2 regions of the Mesorhizobium monacense genome follow, and region 1 is predicted to be linked to the other one. Evidence: predicted binding sites of a transcription regulator. Region 1 holds the regulator's gene; the other holds the start of a gene.
What was found. The regulator LexA, encoded in region 1, represses DNA repair genes until DNA is damaged. The targets are predictions, from matches to a motif close to TGTTCNNNNTGTGTTCNG.
Positions count from the first base shown of each region.

Region 2: a site for LexA is predicted at 5,530-5,547, ahead of AC1RUK_RS06900 (ATP-dependent helicase). Genes of this name have one in related genera too.

Region 1 is NZ_CM165567.1:2,424,851-2,432,849, forward strand. Features, by position in the region: gene AC1RUK_RS11660 (hormone-sensitive lipase) at 1-419, opposite strand, end outside; gene kynU (kynureninase) at 449-1,696, opposite strand; gene lexA (transcriptional repressor LexA) at 2,159-2,899, shown strand; gene AC1RUK_RS11675 (ComEC/Rec2 family competence protein) at 2,893-5,382, opposite strand; gene gltX (glutamate--tRNA ligase) at 5,483-6,907, shown strand; gene gltA (citrate synthase) at 7,074-7,999, shown strand, end outside.
Region 2 is NZ_CM165567.1:1,496,714-1,504,712, forward strand. Features, by position in the region: gene AC1RUK_RS06885 (substrate-binding domain-containing protein) at 1-856, shown strand, start outside; gene AC1RUK_RS06890 (ATP-binding cassette domain-containing protein) at 921-1,718, shown strand; gene AC1RUK_RS06895 (ABC transporter permease) at 1,715-2,764, shown strand; gene AC1RUK_RS06900 (ATP-dependent helicase) at 2,805-5,489, opposite strand; gene AC1RUK_RS06905 (flavin-containing monooxygenase) at 5,628-6,911, opposite strand; gene AC1RUK_RS06910 (helix-turn-helix transcriptional regulator) at 7,077-7,999, opposite strand, start outside.

The DNA of each region.
Region 1 (7,999 bases):
AGCATCAATGGCCCATCGACCAGTGCCGCCGCCTTGCCGATCGCCGCGCCGACCTCGCGAACGATGCCGCCGATGCGTATCTCGGGACATAGCGTGTAGGAGGGCATAGCCACCGCATAGCCATGCCCGATCGGCCCGGCCGAAAGATGCGACCAGAAACTCTTGTCGAACGCCTTCCAGTAACCGCCATGCAGGAACACCACGAGCCCCTTGGGCGGGGTGCTCGGCAGGAAAAGATCGAGCCGGTTGCGCGGTCTGTCGCCGTAGACGATGTCGAGCCGCGCCCTGCCCTCGGCCGAAAGAGCGTCACGAAAGGCCCGCGCGGGCTCGACCCAGGCGGCCGGCCAGCGATCGCCGCCAGCTATGTTGGCGCCGTTTGTATAGGCGTTGTCCCAGTCGGAAATACGATGTTCCAGCAACTGTGCCCTCCCCCTGCTCTCCCTGCCGCTCAGGTGACGGCTGACTTGACGGCGAAACGTCCGTCTTTCCAGGCCCCACTGCGCAGGATCTCTTCCAACACCTCAACAGCGTGCCACACATCGGCGTAGCCGACATAGAGCGGGGTAAAGCCAAAGCGTATGGTCGACGGCGCCCGGAAATCGCCGATAACGCCGCGTTCGATCAGCGCCCGCATGATCTGGTAGCCGTGCTCGTGCATGAATGAAATCTGGCTGCCGCGCCTGGCGCTGTCGCGGGTGCTTTCGAGCGTGAGACCATAGGCGCCGCATTTTGCCTCGACGAGTTCGATGAACAGGTCGGCCAGGGCGATGCTTTTCTTTCTCACGGCCGCCATGTCGACATCGTTCCAGATGTCGAGCGCGCCCTTCAGCGTGCGCATCGACAGGACCGGCTGCGTGCCGCACAGAAACCGGCGGATGCCGGTGCCGGCTGCGTAGGCCTGCTCGAAGGCGAAGGGCCGCGCGTGGCTCCACCATCCGCTGAGCGGCTGCAGCACATCGGCATGATGGCGCTCCGCGGCATAGATGAAGGCGGGAGAGCCCGGGCCGCCATTCAAATATTTGTAGGTGCAGCCGACAGCGAAATCGGCATTCGCCGTGTCCAGTTCGACCGGCATGGCGCCTGCTGTGTGGCAGAGATCCCAGACGATCAGCGCCCCGGCGTCATGGGCGATGCGCGTCAGCGCCGTCATGTCACGCAGTTCGCCTGACTTGTAGTTGACGTGGTTGACCAGCACCACCGCGACCCGGTCGTCGATCAGCTCTTCGATCGTCGGTGCGTCGACGCCTGCAAGGCGCAGCACAGTGTTCTTTCGAGTCGAGGCGACACCTTCAGCCATGTAGAGGTCGGTCGGAAAGCTGTCGCCCTCGGCGACGATGACGGGCCGATCCGGCCGGATGGCCATTGCCGCGTGCAGCAGCTTGTAGATGTTGATCGATGTCGTGTCGCAGACCACCGTCTGGCCGGGAGCGGCGCCGATCAGGCGCCCGAGCTGATCGCCGAGTTCGACCGGCATGTTGAACCAGCCGGCAGTGTTCCAGGCGCGGATGAGGTCGTACGCCCATTCTTCGGTCGCCGCCTTGCGTAGCTCGTCGAAGGCGGCATGCGAGGCTGCACCCAGCGAATTGCCGTCGAGATAGATTACCCCTTCGGGCAGGATGAAGCGGTCGCGCAAGGGGCGCAGTGGATCCGCGGCGTCCATCGCTTCGACGGCCGCAAGATCAGGAATTCCTGTCATGATATGTCTGCTCCCCCCAGATACGCACGACACCGGCACGCAATGATGACACAAGCCGACGATCGGTACTTTCTCTCATCACAGGCCATCGCGCTGCAAGAACCTGCATTGATGACTTATCGGCCCAACGACACCCTCGACCCCTGCTCATAGTTGGCATTTTGAGTTCGTTTCGTTCACGGTGCATCGAGCGGGCTGGATCGTCAAACACGGCCCTACCTACATTGTTTGCGGCGAATGATTGCCGACTTCCAACCAGCTCCCAGGCCGGTGGTTGGCCGTAAACGATAACAAAATCAATGCGATGAAGCCGGCATCTAAGGGGCTGGGATATTCGCTGTCGCACGCGACATCGTTTCGGGAGCCTTAACCCATTCATTAAACTTTAAACAGTTGCGGAACACAACTGGAACAGATAGTGTTTGTTCTGGGTTTGTTTTTCTGATTCCGTTGGGGGCCGCGATGCTGACACGCAAACAACATGAACTGCTGATGTTCATCCATGAGCGGCTGAAGGAAAGCGGCATTCCACCCTCCTTCGACGAAATGAAAGAGGCGCTCGATCTTGCCTCGAAGTCGGGCATCCACCGGCTGATCACGGCGCTGGAGGAGCGCGGTTTCATTCGCCGGCTGCCCAATCGGGCGCGCGCGCTCGAAGTGCTGCGCCTGCCGGACTCGATTGCTCCCGGCCTCAATGCGGCGAAGAAGTTCTCGCCGAGCGTCATTCAGGGCAGTCTTGGGCAGGGCGGCCTCGGACGGCAGATCAAGCCTATGGCATCGTCGCGCACGCCCCAGGCGGGCAATGACGACGATGCGGTTGCGGCAGTGTCCATCCCGGTGATGGGGCGGATCGCGGCCGGTGTGCCGATCGACGCCATCCAGCATCAGACGCATTCGATCTCGGTGCCGCCGGACATGATCATGGGCGGCGAGCATTACGCGCTGGAGGTCAAGGGCGATTCGATGATCGAGGCCGGGATCTTCGACGGCGATACGGTCATCATCCGCAACGCCGACACGGCGAGCCCGGGAGAGATCATAGTGGCGCTGGTCGACGAGGAGGAAGCGACGCTGAAGCGCTTCCGCCGCAAGGGCGCCTCGATTGCGCTGGAAGCCGCCAATCCGGCCTATGAAACCCGCATCTTCGGGCCCGACCGGGTCAAGGTGCAGGGCAAGCTGGTCGGTCTGATCCGCCGCTACTGAGGCGGCGGCGGTTGTTTTGGCGGCGGTTTGCTGGCCTGCCTTTCGGGTCTCTTGTAAGGCGGCAGGCCCCTCGCCTCGCGTGAGAATCTTCGCTGCTCGTGCCAGGGCCGGTACGGCTGCTCGACCGCGAAGTCTATCTCTGCCGGCGCGATTGCCGATTGCTGATCGAAGAAGACAGCGGCGCTGCCCAAGCGGGCAAGTTGCCGTTTCCTGACGACAAGGACAAGCGGATTGCGGCAAGGGTCGTAGGCGGTGGCGTCGTTGACGATGATCAGGGTAGCGAAAGCACACGCCCGCCACGCGTCCTTGCGGTCTTCTGCATACGCGATGATCGCGCCAGACGGATGCCGCGCGAGGCAAAGACCGCTGCTGCAGTAGAAGGGTGAGCCCGGCGGCAGGTCGGCCGGATCCATGTCGAACCGCGCGTCACCCTTCTCGAAGGTCTCGGGCTCCACAATGGTTTCGGACTTCACAGCCCGTTTCCAGTTGTCGGTGGTGAACTCGTTCGATCGCACGCGGTTGATGGCGAGTTCGCCGCCCCCGATCGGCATTGCCACAAGATGCCCATCCTCCGAGACGAGAACGTCAGGCGTGCGAGTGTCGGAGACAGTCAGCAGGCCGGCGAATGCGAACGGAACGGCTGCCAGCCTGAGCCATGTCGTCGCCATGGTGGCGATGACCAGCGCGATCGTCACCAGCAGTACCGACTGAATGGAGATCAGCCCGACAGCATCGATCGGCGAGCGCTCGGAAATCCATCCGGATATTGCGATCATCGCCGTCAGCCCCTTGCCCATCACATAGAGGAAGGGTCCATCGGCGCCGAACGGCATCGCCAGCGCGCTGAGCACGGCGAACGGCATGACGATCAGCGAGACGATCGGCATGACGGCCAGGTTGGCAAGCAGGCTGAGCGGCGACACGCGCTGAAAATGCCAGATGGCGAAGAGCGCGGTCGCACTGCCGGCGATGATGGAGGTCATGGCGAGGCCGCCCATGCCGAGCAGGAATTTTCGCGTGACGAAGGCGAGCGGCGATCGCCGTGGCGGCGGCGACGTCGCTCTGCCGGCACGGTAGTCCGACCAGCCGGCATAGGCACCGACAAGGGCCGCGGTCGCCGCAAACGACATCTGGAAGCTCGGGCCGACCACTTCGTGCGGCGACACCAGGATCACGGCAATCGCCGAGATCGCCAGATTGCGCATGGTGAGCGCCGCGCGGTCGAACAGCACGGCGACCAGCATCACCGCCAGCATGATGAAGCTGCGTTCGGCCGCGACGACGATGCCGGAAAAGACGAGGTAGGCGGCGATGGAAAAGAGCGCCGCGGCGGCCGCATATTTCTTCACCGGCCGGCGCGATGCGAAATCGGGAAACAGGGCGAAGGCGCCGCGCAGCAGCCCCATAATGGTTCCGGCGACCAGCGCCATGTGCAGGCCGGAGATCGAGATGATGTGGTAGATGCCGGTGCGCCGCATCGCCTCGTTGATCTCATTGGGAATGCCGGCGCGCACGCCGACGATCAATGCCGCAGCAATCTCGCCCTCCGGGCCGCCAATCTGGCCGCGAATGTGGTCCGCGATGCTCTCCCGGGCATTCTCGATTGCGGACGCCAAGCGCGTCCTGGATGGTGCGTCTTCGCCAGCGCCAGTCTTTGGGACAACAGTCTTCGGATTGCCGAGGAAAAACCCGCTCGCGCCGATGCCGGAAAAATAGCTGTCGAAGGAGAAGTCGTAGCTATTCGGCCGCACCGGTCCGGTCGGCGGGAGCAGCCGGGCATAGCCGGTGATCAGGGAACCGGCGGTCATATCAGGAGGAACTTTCCGCGCCGAAAGCCTGACCCGCTCCGGCGCATAGCGCAGCTTCGGATGGGCCGTCGAGATGACGTCGATGGTCAGCCTGACGCGGCCGTTTTCCATTTCTTCCAGGCTGGCGAGCCGCCCGGTCAGCCGCGTTTGGATCTCCGAGCCGAGCATCTGGGTTCCGGCGCGCCAGGTCTCGACCTTTGCGGCGAGCACGCCGAGCGCGCAGAGCAGCGCCGCCATGAAGCACAAATGCGTCCTTAGCCATGACCGCGAAGCCACCGCGCAGGCGGCCGTCAAGGCGACCACGGCGACGGGCCTGTAGAAATCGGGTTCCGTCGCCAGCGAGAAATAGAAGATCACCCCGCATGCCAGAAACACCGGCACCAGCAGGAAGCCCATGCCGCGGTCAAGCTCCGTGCCGCCAGCCGCAGCGATGCTTCGCCGGATTGCGGGACCGGAAAGACGGCGGAATGCTCCGGAGACCCGCTTTACCGAAACAGTCGCGGGGACAAGCTCCGGCGCGCGATTGCCGGGCGGCAAAGGCTCGATGCCCGGCCGTGGCGCAAGCAATGAAACCGGCATTGGCTCGGCGTGTGGAATATCGGCAAACAGCGTCCGCTCGCTGACGCTGCTCGTCGCGCCCTCGCTCTCCCCTGCACCCCGACCTCGTCCAGCCATCGGGTCTGCCCCTTGCGCCCCAGACCTCCTATGCTACATGAACGCGCAACGCGCGAAAGTCCGCGCATCACATCCGCTTTCTGCGCTTTCCGAGAGTTCCATGTCCGACAAGGTCGTCACCCGCTTCGCCCCCTCGCCGACAGGCTATTTGCACATTGGCGGCGCGCGTACGGCGCTGTTCAACTGGCTCTATGCAAAGCACACCGCCGGCACGATGCTGCTGCGCATCGAGGATACGGATCGCGAACGCTCCACCGACGCCGCCACAGCCGCCATCCTCGATGGGCTGTCCTGGCTTGGCCTCAGCTGGGACGGCGAGCCGGTGTCGCAGTTCGAGCGCGCGCCGCGCCACCGCGAAGTGGCTGAGGATCTGGTGCGGATGGGCAAGGCCTATTACTGCTACGCCACGCCGGCCGAACTCGAGGCGATGCGCGAGGCCGCACGTGCCAAGGGCCTGCCGCCCCGCTATGACGGCCGCTGGCGCGACCGGGACCCGTCGGAGGCGCCGGCAGGCGTCAAGGGTGCGATCCGCATCAAGGCGCCGACCGAAGGCGAAACGGTGGTGCACGACCGCGTGCAGGGCGAGGTGCGCTTCCCCAACAAGGATCTCGACGATTTCATCATCCTGCGCTCGGACGGCAACCCGACCTATATGCATGCCGTCGTCGTCGACGACCACGACATGGGCGTCACCCACATCATCCGTGGCGACGACCATCTGACCAACGCCGCCCGCCAGACGGTAATCTACAACGCCATGGGCTGGGAGGTGCCGTCCATGTCGCACATTCCGCTGATCCATGGCGCCGACGGCGCCAAGCTGTCGAAGCGGCATGGCGCGCTCGGCGTCGAGGCCTATCGCGCGATGGGCTATCTGCCCGAGGCGCTGCTCAACTATCTGGCGCGGCTCGGCTGGAGCCATGGCGACGACGAGGTGATGTCGATCAAGGACATGATCGCCTGGTTCGACATCGGCGACGTCAACAAGGGTGCCGCCCGCTTTGATTTCGCCAAGCTCGAGGCGCTGAACGGCGTGCATATGCGGCGCATGGACGATGCCGGGCTGTTCGACATCTTCGTCGCCACGCTGCCCTATCTCGAGGGCGGCCCGGCAATCGCGGCGCGCCTCGATGACAACAAGAAGGCGCAGCTTCTGGCCGCCCTGCCCGGCCTGAAGGAGCGGGCGAAGACTTTGGTCGAGCTCGTCGATGGCGCAGGTTTCCTGTTCGCCGAGCGGCCGCTGCCGGTCGACGACAAGGCGGCTTCATTGCTCGGCGGTGATGCACGTGCGATCCTGGCTGGCGCTCACAGTGTTTTGAATGCGGTTTCCGGCGAGTGGACTGCCGCTGCGGCGGAGGCGGCGATCCGCGAGTTCGCACTGGCCGAGGGCCACAAACTCGGCGCTGTGGCCCAACCGCTCAGGGCCGCGCTCACCGGCAAGAGCACCTCGCCGGGCGTGTTCGACGTGCTTGCCGTGCTTGGCCGGGGCGAAAGCCTGGCGCGCATCGCGGATCAAATCGATTAGGAAAACTGGCCCAAGAAGATTGGCATTGAAAGGCGCGTTTCGCAGTGCAACATTAGGCTTTGGCCCAATCTGGCACGCACCTCCTAAAATGCGGTGGCGAGTACGCGCATTCCGGTGATTTGCAGGATTTGCCCTTGCCGGCATGAGGAACGAAAAGGAGTTTGCAATGACCGAAGCTGCGACAAAACTGGAATTTGGCGGCAAACCGCACGAGTCGACCGCAAAGCTCGAGCTCGCCGGCAAGACGCATGAACTCAAGGTGCGAAGCGGTTCAGTCGGGCCTGACGTCATCGATATCGGCTCGCTCTACAACACCACCGGGGCTTTCACCTATGATCCCGGCTTCACCTCGACGGCAAGCTGCGAGTCGGGGATCACCTTCATCGACGGCGACGCAGGCATCCTCCTGCATCGCGGCTATCCGATCGACCAACTGGCCGAGCATGGCGACTTCCTTGAGGTCTGCTATCTCCTGCTCTACGGCGAACTGCCGACCAAGGCGCAGAAGGACGACTTCGACTACCGGGTGACGCGCCACACGATGGTGCACGAGCAGATGTCGCGCTTCTTCACCGGCTTCCGCCGCGACGCGCACCCGATGGCGGTGATGTGTGGCGTGGTCGGCGCGCTGTCGGCCTTCTACCACGACTCCACCGACATCTCGGATCCGTACCAGCGCATGGTCGCCTCGATGCGGCTGATCGCCAAGATGCCGACCATCGCGGCGATGGCCTACAAATACCATATCGGCCAGCCGTTCATTTACCCGAAGAACGAGCTGAACTTCGCCGCCAACTTCCTGCACATGTGCTTTGCGGTGCCGTGCGAGGAATACAAGATCAACCCGGTACTGGCGCGCGCCATGGAGCGCATCTTCATCCTGCATGCCGACCACGAGCAGAACGCCTCGACCTCGACCGTGCGTCTGGCCGGCTCGTCGGGCGCCAACCCGTTTGCTTGCATCGCCGCCGGCATCGCCTGCCTGTGGGGCCCGGCGCATGGCGGCGCCAACGAGGCGGCTCTGAACATGCTGGGCGAGATCGGCCATGTCGACCACATCCCGGAATTCATCGCCCGCGCCAAGGACAAGAA
Region 2 (7,999 bases), 930 kb from region 1:
GGGCGACGCCTTCGGCACCATCGTCTATAATGGCGCCAAGCAGGCGGCCGCCGATCTCGGGCCGAAGGTCGACTACATCTTCTCGGGCTGGGACGTCGAAAAGATGGTGCAGCAATTGCGCGAAGCGGTCGCGGTCAAGCCCGGCGGCATCGCCATGATGGGCCATCCGGGCGATGCCTCGATCATGCCGCTGGCCGAACAGGCGCACAAGGACGGCATCAAGATGATGTACCAGAACGTGCCGGTGCCGAAGGTGGTGGCGGCGTTCGGCGGCGGATATGTCGGCGCGCAGCAGGAACAGCAAGGCCGCGCACTCGGCGCCGAGGCGTTCAAACTGGCCGGGCTGAAGGCCGGCGACAAGGCGATCATGATCGGCCCGTTCGAAAACGAGAGTCGGGGCGCACGCGAGCGTGGGACAGTCGCCGCACTGAAAGAGGCCGGCATCGAGGTCGTTCAAATCAATTCTCAAACCGAGTGGGCAGCCGATCCGAATCTCGCGATCCCGGTGATCACCGCCGCGCTGCTCAACAATCCCGGTGTCAAGGCCGTCGGTTATCCCGGCGGGCAGATGCTGGGCAACGTGCCGACATACATGCAGGCCGCAGGAAGGAAGCCCGGCGACATCTTCAACTTCGGCTTCGACACCAGCCCGCAGATCGTCGAGGCCTTCAAGGGCGGCTGGGTGCAACTGACGGCCGACCAGCAGCCGTTCCTGCAAGGCTATCTGCCGATCCTCAGCCTCTGCCAGCAAGTGGTGCTGGGCCTGGCGCCGATGAATGTCGACACCGGTGCCGGCTTCGTCACGCCGCAGAACTACGAGATCGTCTCCGAGCTCGCCAAGCAGGCGCTGCGCTGACCCGTAACCTCGGCATGCCGGTCGGACAGGCCCGACCGGCAGCCGGAACCAAGCGAGGACCGCCATGGCCGAACCCATCATCGAACTGCGCGACATCAGCAAATCCTACGGCCAGGTCTATGCGCTTGGCGGGGTCAATCTCAGCGTCGACCGCGGCGAGGTGGTCGGACTGATCGGCGACAACGGCGCCGGCAAGTCGACGTTGATCAAGATCCTGTCCGGCGTCGTCAAGCCGACCAGCGGCGAAATCCTCGTCCGCGGCAAGCCGGTGACCGGATGGAGTGCCGCGCGCTCGCGCGACGCCGGCATCGAAACAGTGTTCCAGGACCGGGCGCTGGCCGTGCAGCAGACTATCGTGCGCAACATCTTCATGGGCCGCGAACTCACCGGCTTCCTCGGCTGGCTGAAGGTCAACAAGGAGATCGAGGAGGCGAGCCGGCTGATGCGCGAGATCGGCTTCACCTCAAAGGTGTTCACGCCGCATTCGATCGTCGGCCAGCTTTCGGGCGGCGAACGCCAGGGCGTGGCGATCGCACGCGCCATCTACAAGCAGGCGGAGCTGATCATCCTCGACGAGCCAACAACCGCGCTGTCGCTGACCGAAACCGCCAAGGTGTTTCACTTCGTGCGCCAGGTGCGGGCCAGCGGCCGCTCGATCCTGTTTATCGGCCACAACATCCATCATGTCTTCGACATCGCCGACCGTTTTGTGGTGCTCGATCGCGGCAAGGTGGCGCTGACCGCCGATCGCAGTGAGGTCAAGTCGGCCGAGGATCTGATCAACTTCATGGAAGACGTGGCACACCCAGGCGGGCTGGCGGGGCTGCATGACGCCGGCGAAACGGAGCAGCGAGTGCGATGAGCAAGACCATGGAACCCGATCTGCAGAATCCTCTCGGCCTCCCGCGTGGCGAACCGGCCCGGACAGAATGGAAGCACCCATCCGACCACTGGCTGCGCGGTTTCGGTCTCGACAACCGCGCTTCGCTTGGCACGCTCGGCGTGTTCATCGTCATGATGGCGGTGTTCATGATCGCCAACCCGACCGTCTTCACCACCTGGTACCTCTACAGGTCGGTGCTCACCACGCTGCCGGTGGCGCTGTTCGTGGTAGTGCCGCTGGTCTTCGTCGTCACCTGCGGCGAGATCGACCTGTCGTTTCCGGCGACGATGGGGTTTGCCTCCTGGGTCTTCGCCCTGGTGGTGCAGGCCGGCTACGATCCGTTCCTCGGCATTGCCGCCGCAATCGTCACCGGCACGCTGCTCGGCTTCCTGGTCGGGTCGCTCGTCGTCTATGGCGGGCTGTCGTCGCTGATCGCCACGCTCGGCATGAATTTCCTGCTGCGCGGCCTGATCCAGATCATCAACGAGGGCAAGTCGATGGCGCTGACCGGCCTGGCCGACAGCTGGGCCTACACGATCTTCTCCAGCCAGCTCTACGGCATCCCGGTGCAGATATTCTGGGCCATCGGCTTCGTCGTGCTGTCGGCGATGCTCTACAACCGCCACCGCTTCGGCGCGCAGGTGAGGGTGGTCGGCGACAACCCGGACAGCGCCCAGCAGATGGGCATCGACGTGAAGCGCGTGCGGGTGAAAGTGTTTGTCTTCGTCGGCATTGGGGCGGCGATCGCCGGCACGTTTTCGGTGATGATAAACTTTACCTGGTGGCCGACGGCAGGCGACGGCTATCTCTTGCCGGTGCTGGCCTCGGTGTTCGTCGGCGGCACGCCGACCTGGGGCGGCATCGGCACGGTGGTCGGCGGTGCGATCGGCGCGGTCACCGTGTCGTTCATCCAGACAGGTGTCGTGGCGGCGGGATTGAGCGGCTTCTACGTGCAGTTCTTCAACGGGCTGATCATCATCCTGTCGCTGCTCGGCCACAAATGGAACCAGGCAAGGTATCGGTAGGGCTGCTTGTTCAGACAGCCGCCCGGTCAGCGGCGGCTGCTCACACCCCGGTGACAAAACCGTCCAGGACGCGTTTCTGGCCGGCCTTGTCGAAGTCGATGGTCAGCTTGTTGCCTTCGATGGCCGAGATGTTGCCGTTGCCGAATTTCTGGTGGAAGACGCGGTCGCCGACGCTGAAGGCTGACGGTGTGTCGGCAACGGATTTGGCGACCAGCTCGCCGTCGATGGTGCGGCCCTTGACCGAGGTGCGACCGGCGCCGTAGCCGGAGTCGGTTTCGCCATAGCCGATGCGCTCGACCTGGTGGCCGGAACGGGAACCCCAGTTGCGGTCGGTCGCTTCGGTGCGGTTGGCTTGAGCGCGCTGCCAGCCGGGCGTTGCATAGGTGTTGGAGAAGCTTCCCGTCTTTTCCTCGCCGACGGTGTCGAAGCGCGAGGCGCCGTAGGGGTTCTGGCGGCCACCCCGGCCCGAGGCGAACGAGCCGCCGCCATAGGAATTGCCGTAGCCGCCGTAGGAATTGCCGCTTTCGGCGACGTCGATATGGGCTTCCGGCAGTTCCTCGAGGAAGCGTGACGGGATGGTCGATTGCCACAGGCCGTGGATGAGGCGGTTGGAGACGAACCAGAGGTGCAGGTTCTTCTTGGCGCGGGTCAGCCCGACATAGGCCAGCCGGCGCTCTTCCTCCAGGCCGGAGCGGCCGCCTTCATCCAGCGCGCGCTGGTGCGGAAACAGGCCGTCCTCCCAGCCAGGGAGGAAAACGGTCTCGAATTCGAGGCCTTTGGCCGAATGCAGCGTCATGATGCTGACGGCGTCGAGCCCGGCATTCTGCTCGGCGTCCATGACCAGCGCGACATGTTCGAGGAAGGAGCGCAGCGATTCATACTCCTCCATGGAGCGGATCAGCTCCTTGAGGTTTTCCAGCCGACCGGGCGCTTCCGCCGAGCGGTCGTTCTTCCACATGTCGGTGTAGCCGCCCTCCTCGAGAATGGTCTCGGCGAGTTCGGTGTGCGGGGTGGTTTCCAGCGCCTTCTGCCAGCGCTCGAAATTGGCGGCGACTTCGCGCAGTGCGGCGCGCGGCTTCGGCTTCAGTTCGTCGCTCTCGGCGAGCTTGGCGGCGGCCTCCAGCATCGGAATACGGAGTGCGCGCGCCGTGTCGTGGATCTGGCGGATGGTGGCTTCGCCGAGGCCGCGCTTCGGCACGTTGACGATGCGCTCGAAGGCGAGGTCGTCGGCGCCTTGCGCGACGACGCGGAAGAAGGCCATGGCGTCACGGATTTCCAGCCGTTCATAGAAGCGCGGGCCGCCGATGACGCGGTGGTTGAGGCCGATCTCCATGAAGCGGTCCTCGAAGGCGCGCATCTGGAAGGAGGCGCGGACAAGGATGGCCATGTCGTTCAGCTTATGCTTCTGGCGCTGGTAGGCCTCGATGGTCTCGCCGACAGCGCGGGCCTCTTCCCCTGAATCCCAGGCGGCATGGACATGCACCTTGTCGTCCTCGGGCTCGTCGCGGTCGGTGAACAGCGTCTTGCCGAAGCGGCCCTCATTGTTTGCGATGAGATGCGAGGCGGCGCCGAGGATGTGCGCGGTCGAGCGGTAGTTGCGCTCCAGCCGAATGATGGTCGCGCCGGGAAAATCCTTATCGAAGCGCAGGATGTTGTCGACCTCGGCGCCACGCCAGCCATAGATGGATTGGTCGTCGTCGCCGACGCAGCAGATGTTTACTCTGTTGTCGCTCACGGGCTGTTCCGCGCCTGCCGGCGCGGGCCCGACCCCTCTTTTTTGCGCGCCTTCGGCGTCGCGGGAGTGGCCTCGCAAAGGCTCGGACGCCCGGTCGGGCTTGCGGCCTTCGGCCGGGAGCCCAGTTGAGGAATGTACAAAACCACGTGCTTCGGGCCGTTGCGCCAGCAGGCGCAGCCACATGTATTGGGCGGTGTTGGTGTCCTGGTACTCGTCGACGAGGATGTATTTGAAGCGCTTGTGGTATTCCTTCAGCACGTCCGGATAGGCGCGGAAGATGCGGATCGGGTGGCACAAGAGATCGCCGAAGTCGCAGGCGTTCAGCGTCTGCAGCCGCTCCTGATAGGCCTTATAGAGTTCGCGGCCCTTGCCGTTGGCGAAGCTGCGGGCATCGCCCTCGGGGATGTCGGCCGGACCAAGGCCCTTGTTCTTCCAGCCATCGATCATTTGGGCGAACTGCTTGGCCGGCCAGCGCTTGTCGTCCAATCCCTCGGCCTGGATGATCTGCTTGATCAGGCGCACGACATCGTCGGTGTCGAGGATGGTGAAATCGGATTTGAGCCCGGCGAGTTCCGCATGGCGGCGCAGCAGCTTGACGCCGATCGAGTGGAAGGTGCCGAGCCACGGCATGCCCTCGACATTGCCTTCGCCGATCAGGATGCCGATGCGCTGCTTCATCTCGCGCGCGGCCTTGTTGGTGAAGGTGACGGCAAGGATCTGTGAGGGGAAGGCCTTGCCGGTGGCGAGGATGTGGGTAATGCGGGTGGTGAGCACCCGGGTCTTGCCGGTACCGGCCCCGGCCAGCACCAGAACCGGGCCTTCGGTGGTTTCCACCGCCAGCCGCTGCTCGGGGTTCAATCCCTTCAGATAGTCGGGCGCGCTGTTCTGACCGCTGCGGGCGGCCATGGCGCGCGCGGCGATGCCGGACGGGGCCGCGGGCCGCGCATTCGGTTCGTCAAAAAAGGGCATGTCTTCCGAAAAGCCGGACATTGCCCCCGAATGTAGTGATTCGGCAGCGAAAGGCCAGAAGTGTCTCCGTTTTGTTCTGGTTTGGAGGCGCAATTGCCGGGAGCCGTGCGAATATTGTCGCCCGGCGCCCGACAATCCGCACAAGGGCGCCCTTGCGGCCTACTTGGCGGCAACCCGCATCCGCTCGCTGATCTTGTCCGCCACATAACCGGCATCGCGTGCTGCACCGTGGATCATGGTGGAAGACGTCGAGTGCTGGAAATGCAGGCCGCAGACATAGAGGCCGGGTTCGCCGTCCACGGCGCCGCGATACTGCTTCACCCGGCCGGTGTCGTCGAAGATCGGCAGCTTGATCCAATCCAGCCCGGCCCGGAAACCGGTGCACCAGATGACGTTCGAAACGTCGAGAAGCTGGCCGTCGTCGAGCATCGGCTTGCCGTCACGGACGCCGGCGACGCGGGAGACCCGGCGGACGCCCGCGGCATCCAGATCTTGCGGCTTGACCCGGATCAGCGGCAGGCCATGCGACAGCTGCTGTGGCTTGGCCCTACGGCCCATCGGCGTGTCGACCGTGAGCAGCCGATGGAAAACGATGCGGAGGACGACCGGCAGCACCAGACGCATGGCGAAATAGCCATTGTAGGCAACCGGGATGTGGCCCGGATGTCGGCCGGCCAGCCAGACCTGGTGCGTGGGCGCGAGATCCATGGCGATTTCCGCACCGGAATTGCTGGCACCAACCAGCAGCACGCTGCCCGGATTGAGCTGCCCGGGGTTCTTGTAGACGCCCGAGTGAAATTGCCGGATCGACGGATCGAGCGACGCCGCGAAATCCGGGATCTTCGGCTTCTGGTAGCTCGAGGCCGCGGCCACGACATGCCCGGCGACGTACCGGGTCTGGCCGGCAGTGACGATGTAGCGATCGCCGGAACGAGTCACCTCGTCGACCTTGACGCCAGTGCGTACCGGTAAGGAAAACTTCCTGGCGTAGGCTTCTAGGTAATCCGCCATTTCGTCCTTGGTCGGGAAGGAATAGCGGGCGGCGGGGAAGGGCATGCCGGCCAGCCCGTCAAAACGCGCCGGCGTGAACAGGCGCAGCGAATCCCAGCGCGAACGCCAGATGTCGCCGACGCGTTCGCGTACCTCCAGGATGACGAACTTCACGCCCCTGTGGGCCAGATGGTAGCCGACGGACAGGCCGTTCTGGCCGGCGCCGATCACGACGACATCGACATGCTCCTCCCTGAGCGCGGGCCGCCTCTCATCGCCCGATGGCGCTTGGCCGCCCGCTGCCTGCAGGGTGCCAGCCTCCAGTTGCATGAACGCCGCGCCTTGTTCCAGCAATGCGCCGGCGCGCACCTTGGTCTCGGTGATGCCGACGCGGCGGCCCTGCTGGTTCAGTGCGGGGCTTGAGGTCGGACGAGGTGTCGAAATCTGGTTCATGATCGCTCCATGCGGTTTTCGTCAGCCATGGAGCGAAAATAGCGATCCGGCGCGGCGGCGCTTCGGGGAGACACCCCACGACGAAAAGAAGCGGCATGGGGATTTTCCCCCATGCGTCACGCGATCATTCGGATCGTCGTGCACGCGATCTCTCGGATCGTCGAGTCAGAGGAGCCCGTTCTGGAAGGCGTAGGCTGTCGCGGCGGCGCGTGAATTGACCGCCAGCTTGTCGAAGATGTTGCTGACGTGCCGGTCGACGGTCTTTTCGCTGAGACCGAGGTCTGTGGCGATCAGCCTGTTTGTCTTGCCGGTAGCGACAAGGCCGAGGACCTCGATCTCGCGCCGCGTCAGGCCATGCGAAGGTGACGTTGTCGGCCGGATCAGCAGATCGACGCGGGCGAGGTCGGGCGCGGCGCCAAGTGCGGCGAAAATCGACCTGGCGGCCTCGAATTCCAGCTCGGCCCCGTCCTCGTCGCCAAGCATGCGGCACGCTTGGCCGGCCAGCACGCGCAGACGCGCCTCAAGATAGGGAGCGCCGGCGCGCTGCCAGGTCGTCAGCGCGGCGCGGACGTGGCCAAGCGCGGCCGCGGCGTCACCTCCAGCCATTTCGATCTGGCCTCTCGCTTGCGAGGCCATCGCGACGAGGATCTCGGTAGCGAAGCGGCCGGCGATCGCCTCCAGCTCTGCGCAGGCTTCGCGCGCCTCGTCGACAGCGCCCGCGGCCATCGTGATCTCGACCAGTGCCGGCAGCAGACGGGCACGGCCGAGCGGAGCCTTGGTCGTAGCAAGCACACGGCGAATGGTTGCCGCCGCCTGTTCGGAGCGGCCCTGCATGAGGCGCAGCAGCGCCATGCCGGGCTGCGGCTCGAGTCCGAGCCGGCTGGCGGTGCGGTAGAGGTCCTCGGCGGCGGCGAACTCGCCGCGCAGCCGATGGATTTCGGCCTCCTGGTAAGCCGCCCCAGCTGCCGCTTCGTTGCTGGTGGTGTGGGCCAGCGACAGTGTGGCGCGGCGTGCCTCTGCGATGGACTCCTGCCAGGCGCCGTTCAACTCCATGATCTCGGCCCGATGCAACAGGCAGACGCCGTTGA